DNA from 3 places in the Pseudoalteromonas sp. BMB genome. Region 1 is predicted to be linked to each of the others. Evidence: predicted binding sites of a transcription regulator. Region 1 holds the regulator's gene; each other region holds the start of a gene.

Evidence for each region. Region 1 encodes sigma-54, which starts transcription at its own class of promoters, with help from an activator protein. Its sites were predicted from a motif close to GTTGGCACGNNNNTNGNNT; they were not measured.
Region 2: a site for sigma-54 is predicted at 1,057-1,075, ahead of BB427_RS08160 (PA2169 family four-helix-bundle protein). Genes of this name have one in related genera too.
Region 3: a site for sigma-54 is predicted at 1,358-1,376, ahead of BB427_RS01585 (LPP20 family lipoprotein). Genes of this name have one in related genera too.

Annotation. Positions count from the first base shown of each region.
Region 1 covers NZ_MBQA01000105.1:35,049-37,322, reverse strand. The annotation lists gene ptsN (PTS IIA-like nitrogen regulatory protein PtsN) at 1-150, opposite strand, end outside; gene hpf (ribosome hibernation promoting factor) at 152-439, opposite strand; gene BB427_RS07665 (RNA polymerase factor sigma-54) at 469-1,968, opposite strand; gene lptB (LPS export ABC transporter ATP-binding protein) at 2,015-2,274, opposite strand, start outside.
Region 2 covers NZ_MBQA01000106.1:51,787-54,060, reverse strand. The annotation lists gene BB427_RS08170 (hypothetical protein) at 132-323, opposite strand; gene BB427_RS08165 (DUF1328 domain-containing protein) at 364-531, opposite strand; gene BB427_RS08160 (PA2169 family four-helix-bundle protein) at 542-988, opposite strand; gene BB427_RS08155 (mechanosensitive ion channel family protein) at 1,153-2,037, opposite strand; gene BB427_RS08150 (BON domain-containing protein) at 2,273-2,274, shown strand, end outside.
Region 3 covers NZ_MBQA01000013.1:74,856-77,129, forward strand. The annotation lists gene BB427_RS01580 (flagellar assembly protein T N-terminal domain-containing protein) at 106-1,302, opposite strand; gene BB427_RS01585 (LPP20 family lipoprotein) at 1,508-1,984, shown strand; gene flgN (flagellar protein FlgN) at 2,059-2,274, opposite strand, start outside.

The sequences.
Region 1 (2,274 bases):
CGCCATTAAGGCGTCCAAGATAGCATGCTGACTGGTATTTGGAATTTGGCTATGGGCCAGTTCGCTGATGTATTCTAAAATACGTTTTTTGCTATTAAAAAGGACCGCAGCTTTACTGCAGTCCTTGTTCACTAATTCACTTAATTTCATCTTAGTGTCGAGTGAGCTTCTCTTTGTGTTTAATAACTTGACGATCTAGCTTGTCGATAAGGCCATCAATTGCGGCATACATATCTTGATGCTCTGTTGATGCAAATAGCTCGCCGCCGTTTACGTGTAATGTTGCTTCTGCTTTTTGTACTAGCTTCTCGACATCAAGGATCACATGCACGTTATTGATATGATCAAAGTGCCTTTCTAGCTTCGCAAACTTGTTGGTGACATAGTCTCTTAATGAGTCAGTAATTTCTACATGGCGACCAGTTAGATTTAGTTGCATAAGCATTTTTCCTTCTTGGGTTTTACGTCTTATATCAAGCTTTTACGCTGATTTGACGGTGGAATGGCTAGGGATTCACGATATTTTGCAATCGTACGTCTCGCTACCTTAATTCCTTGCTCAGCTAAGATATCTGCAATTTTGCTGTCACTCAATGGCTTCGCGGTATTTTCTGCAGCTATCAGCTTTTTGATAAGTGCTCTAATTGCTGTAGAGGAGCACTCACCTCCATTTTCTGTACTTACATGGCTAGAGAAGAAATACTTCAGCTCAAATATTCCCCGAGGTGTATGCATGTATTTTTGTGTTGTCACACGGGAAATTGTGGACTCATGCATCTCAACCATTTCAGCAACATCATTTAGCACCATAGGGCGCATTGCTTCGGGGCCATGTTCAAAGAATGCCTGTTGTTGTTGCACAATGCAATTGGTAACTTTTAATAATGTATCATTTCGGCTTTCTAAGCTTTTAATAAACCACTTTGCTTCTTGTAAATGTGAGCGAATAAACTGACTATCCGTACTGGATTTCGCCGTTCTAGACATCGCAGCGTAATGGTCGTTTACTCTTATTTTAGGCATAGCATCAGGATTTAGCTCTACGACCCAGCGACCTTTTACTTTTTTCACTGATACGTCAGGGATCACATATTCAGGCTCTTCATGAATAATGCTTGCCGCTGGTTTTGGGTTAAGGCTATGAATTAACGTCATGACCTCTTTGAGATCGGCTTCTTTAAGGCGCGTTTTCTTAGCCAAAGTTCGATAGTCACGGCTGGCAAGCAAATCGATATGCTCTGTCAGGATCATTTTCGTTTCGGTAATCCATGGCGTATCTGGGGCGAATTGATTTAGCTGAATACACAAGCACTCTTGTAAACTACGCGCTGCGATACCGACAGGATCGAAAAGTTGGATACGTTTGAGTACGGCTTCGACTTCATCCAGCTCAATAGGCTCTTCGCTACTTTCATCATTAATGCTTTCTAAAATGTCTTCGCAAGACAGTGTTAAAATGCCTGACAGGTCGACTGCTTCAATAATCGCAATCGCAATCGCTCTATCTGTTGGACTAAATGGTGTCAGCTCAAGTTGCCACATGAGATAGTCGTGGAGAGATTCAGAGGTTTCCCCTTGATAAACATTATCGTCATCGGGAAGTGGGCCTGAACTTGCAGCGGGTGCTGCGCTCATATATTCATCCCAAGTGACATCCATGGCAAGGTCATCACTGACAGTGTCTTTGCTCATGGCGGTATCTGAGTCTATCTCATAGTCACTAACCTGCGCTTCATCGCTTGAATCTTGATTGTCGTCAGCACTACTCTTTTCTTGGCTGTGTTGGTCAGCGTTTTCGCCGTCAGTATTATCACCTTCTTCCACTTCCAACAATGGATTGCTGTCTAATGCTTCTTGTATTTCTTGTTGCAGATCCAATGTACTGAGCTGCAGCAAGCGAATGGCTTGTTGCAGTTGCGGAGTCATTGTAAGTTGCTGCCCCATGCGCAGCTGTAATGATTGCCTCATGTATCTCTAACAATCCTTTTTAACAGTTATTAATACTACGTCTTAACTATAGCTTGAATTGTTCGCCTAGGTAGACATCTCTTACGGTTTGATCTGCCAAAACATGTTCTGGCGTGCCTGCAGCGATTAACTCACCATGTGAAACGATGTAGGCTTTTTCACATACGTCCAGTGTTTCTCTAACGTTATGATCGGTGATTAGCACACCGATACCGCGATTTTTTAGGTGCTCTATGATTGTCTTTATATCTAACACCGAAATAGGATCAACACCAGCAAAAGGTTCATCTAACAGGATAAACTTAG
Region 2 (2,274 bases), on a different contig from region 1:
GGTCTTGATGTGCATCATATTTCTTTACTGTGTCTCCCCTTTTTAGAGTATTGATTTTTAAACCTATTACAAAAAGAGGAGAAGCTTTTATCAGCTTCTCCTCTTACATTCCACGTCGAAATTGTTTCTACTTAACACTCTTCGTTTTCAGCGTTCAGGTTCTCTTTTACATCTTCACAGGCATCTTCTACACTGTTTTCCACTTCCTGAACCGTTTCATCGAAACGCTCACCCGCATCTTCCGCTGGGCCTTCACTACAGCCAAAAAGTGCTAAAATTGAAACAAAACCAAATGCTTTCGCTAATGTAATTGCTGATTTCATAATCTATCTCCTAAAACCGTTTTAGTATGTTAAATCCCTTTTACCTGGGAGCTCGTGCTTTGCCAAAAATAAACGAAATAATCATAAAGGCGATAAACACAAAAAATAGAATTTTCGCCATACCTGCCGCAGCGCCCGCGATTCCGGTGAAACCTAACACGGCTGCGACAAGTGCTAGGAATAAAAACATTACAGCCCAACTCAACATAACATTCTCCTTAGGCAGTTAGCTCTTGCAACTGCTTCATTTGATCGTGACAAGCTTGCATTCTGGTTTGGATTTGCAGTAATACACTCTTGCATTTAGGTGGAAGATCTTTGCTTAGCGCTTTATCAAGCTTGCTCAATACTTTGTCTTCCACTTCTTCTAGCTGAGAAATATAGGTGTGCTCTTTGTCGGTGCTCACCATACTAACCAACTTGGTGTACGATTCACGAATGTCGATGCTAAGTGCTGAATCAGTCTCTATTTCACCCTCATCGATAAGAACAAATGGTTGTAGATCCGAGATTGCTTGCGCTTTATCTACAATCATTTGGTCAAATACGCGGTTTAATTCGATATTATCTAGCTTCTTCTTAGCTTCGGTGTAAAAATCTACACCACCATTTAATACTTTAATGAGCTCTTTTACCGGCTCCATGTCGTAATTTGAATCTGCCATAAATAACTCCTTTCGCTTAAATATTTAATAAGTGCATTTTGCAAATATTATTTCTGTCCTTTTCGTTAATGCAGATTAAATGCCAAATTATAAACCATTATTTTACAAGGGTTTTTAATATAAGAACTTTCAGAGCGGTGAAAATATTACAAACTAGATGTAAATTATTCCTGTGATAATTGCGCACTTAAGGTCGTACTGCCTTTTGCATTGAAGTCCATCGTCCTAATAGGGAAAGGAATTAAGATATCGTTATCAGCTAAAATACGGCTAATTGTACAAATTGCTTGGTGCCTGACCACCATAAAGCCGGGATCCGCTGGGTAGTCTATCCAAAACCACACTAATAGATTGATAGAACTATCACCAAAAGACTCAGCATAGACATCCGTTTCTTTTTGGTTTACTACGAAATCAAGCTTATTAATTGCCTCAACAATCACCTCGCGGGCTTGTTCTGGGTCATCCGCATATGAGATACCAACTGGTACTTCTATTCTTCGCTTACCAAGCTTGGTGTAGTTTTGTAACTCATTCTTAAAGAGAATTTTGTTGGGAATATAAGACAGCTGGCCGTAAAAATTTTCTACCAAGGTATTTCTCAAATTGATTTTGCTTACCGTGCCAAAGCAATCCTTGGTTCTGATAATGTCACCGACCATAAAGGGCTTTCTGACTCCCATCACAAATCCAGCGATGAGGTTCTCAGTCATATCTTGGAATGCAAAGCCAATAGCAAGGCCAATGATCCCTGCCCCAGCCAACAATGACATTACGGCACCTGATAGTTTTACTATATCTAAAGCGAAGAAAATCCCAATGGCAATAATAGAGACTTTAAATATGGAACTAATAAGAGAAGCAACTTGTTCTGTCTTTATTGCTTTTTTAATCGCTTTAGAAAACCAAATAGATGATATTTTAGCCAGCGCTGTAAAGAATATTAGTATCATTAAGGCTAGGATCATATTCGGTAGTAACTGCACACCGGATTCAAGCCAAGAGATTAACTTATCATTAATTAACGTCCAAAACTTTTCTAAATTCATAATTACTAACTCCTATATAAGTACGCAACAACGATCGAATGCAGTAATCATTCCTACTGATATTAATTAGCCGTTCATGAAAAAGGTAATTATTACAAAGTAATGTACACATTTTCTCGGTAAATTCTTCCTTGAAACTTACCAAAAAAATAAAAGCACATAAAATTCATCGACTTACAACATGGCACAACAGCTGCAATAGGTAATTCGACTACGAAATTAAAGGAGTTTAATTAT
Region 3 (2,274 bases), on a different contig from region 1:
TTCATTTCTGCGTGGAATGACCAAAGTAAATGGGTGATGGAAGCATGATGCAGAGGGTGTAAAGTCATCGAAAATCTTGCCTTTTGCTACAGGAAGGCTCAGCACTTACAGTTCAAACTCATTTTCATTTTCTATTTGAATTTCAACCAAATCATTAATTTGCACATTGTGAAGTGGGCGATTGCTGATATTTACTGCAATGGCGTTTTGCGCATTCACTTGGATCACTTGCAGTTTATTGATGGTTTTAATTTGATGCATAAACACTTTACCATCGACATTAGTCAGCGGATTGCTATGCGCTACGTTAAGGATCTGGCCATTCTCTAAGCCATGCATACGGCCTAAATTAATTACGACTTGTTCATCATCGATATGTAGGATTTTGCCATTGGTTGGTAAGCAGGCGACCGCTGCGTTTAAATCAGTTGCGATTTGTGTCAGCGTGGTTTGGATCTCATCAGCATAATCTGTCTGCCAAAAGCGCTCACTGTACACATCGATTAATCTGGTTTTCTTAAACGGCCATACGCCTTGAGTGGCATATTGTTTTTGCCACACCCTTTCATGAGAAAGTGCATCAAACAGCGCAAAGTCTACCTTGAAGCTTCTTAAGTATTTATCGCTTTGCCAAAATGCGAGGTCACTATTAAGTTTATCGACACTAGCAATATCAGTAATTTGACTCAGTAGTACAAATTGGCTGTTGGTATTTGCTGTAATGGTCTCGATTAGCTGCTCATTATAATCAAAACGTTGACTGAAAAAGCGGCTAACATCTAGGGTCTGTGCAAAATAGGGAACGGGTTCTAAGCTCGACTTTTGTTCAGTCATTGTTTGATATAGGCGCTCGCTCACGGCTTTATTTATGTCAAAAATTTGACCTAAAGTTGCTTGATGTTTATTTTTTAGCTGGCTTTGTGTGACTGCAACCTGTTTATTGTAAGCACTGGTTGGGCACTGAGTACTTTGTGGGGTAATATCGATATGCAATGTTACTTGCCATGAGTCACCGACTTTTGCTTCAGCAATCACGTTGGCGCTTTGGATTTCGGCATTTGAGCGGATCTTAAGTTGATCTTGGGTGAGCACACCATCGGTGACGGTTTGTACACTACTCACAGAAGCACCAGAAAACAGCAATGCTTGTGTGATGGCGTCGTTTACGGCCTTTCTTTTGGCTTTTTGATGATCGCCATTTTTAACGTCAGCCATGCCGGTCACTTCAAACCATTCGGCATAAGCTGGATTAGTTAAGGTGATGCACAACAGTGATAGACTGATCGTGAATTGCTTTTTCATGTTTAAATGCCCAGATCAAAAACTACTCTTTAACTCAGCAATACCTGTGCCAAATTTTGGCAAGGTTCGTGCATAATCATAGATCATGAAAGTTAATTTTTATTTATTGCCAATACTCGATGAAACCACAACAACCCTTGCGAGACCACGATGCTGGGGAAGTGTTAAATTTTGATTGGTATTTATTGTAGCGGAGTGTGGTGAAATGCGTATCACTAATTCTATCAGTGCAGTTGTTATGGTTTGTTCGCTAGCGGGACTCAGTGGCTGTTCAAGCCTCGTTGACAAGCACATTGAATATGAAACGGTGCAACCGGAAACCTTTCCTGTTTTACGGGCAGTGGGGTACGCGCCTTTGAGTGCTCAGCCGGGTAAAACTGCGGGTGAGAAGCAGCTGATGGCCATTAAAGTCTCAAAATTAGAAGCCTATCGAGAATTGGCTGAGCAACTCTATGGCCAGAATTTGACATCCACTATTACGGTAAAAGGTGCTATTGCCCAAAACGACGGCCTTAAGAGCCAAGTAAATGGACTCGTACGAGGAGCTAAGGTGCTGAAAAGTTACGCTGTTGGTGATACTTACGCGACGGAATTAGAGCTTGATATGAAACGCGTTTATGATTTGTATATTACTCAAGTCAAGCCGCAGAAAATTAAGAAGATATCTTACAGCTTTAAGTAAGCACCCATCGCATGTTGCTTACTTAATGCGCTTCACTTCGGTTGTTCTTCAAAACTAAAATATGGCTGGCGTGGCTACGCCTTTAGATTACGTACTAACTCACTGTCGCTACTTTTCACACTACCATCCTGACCATATGTAATCGAAGTTGGTGCGCCAATTAAGATCCCTTTTAGTTCACGTGTGCTTACATTGGCCTGATGAGCCGTTTTAGCATTGATTTCATTTTTGGTTTGGCACTCACTGAGTAATGCTCGCACTTTAGCGACGAGCGGGGCTACTTCATTGTG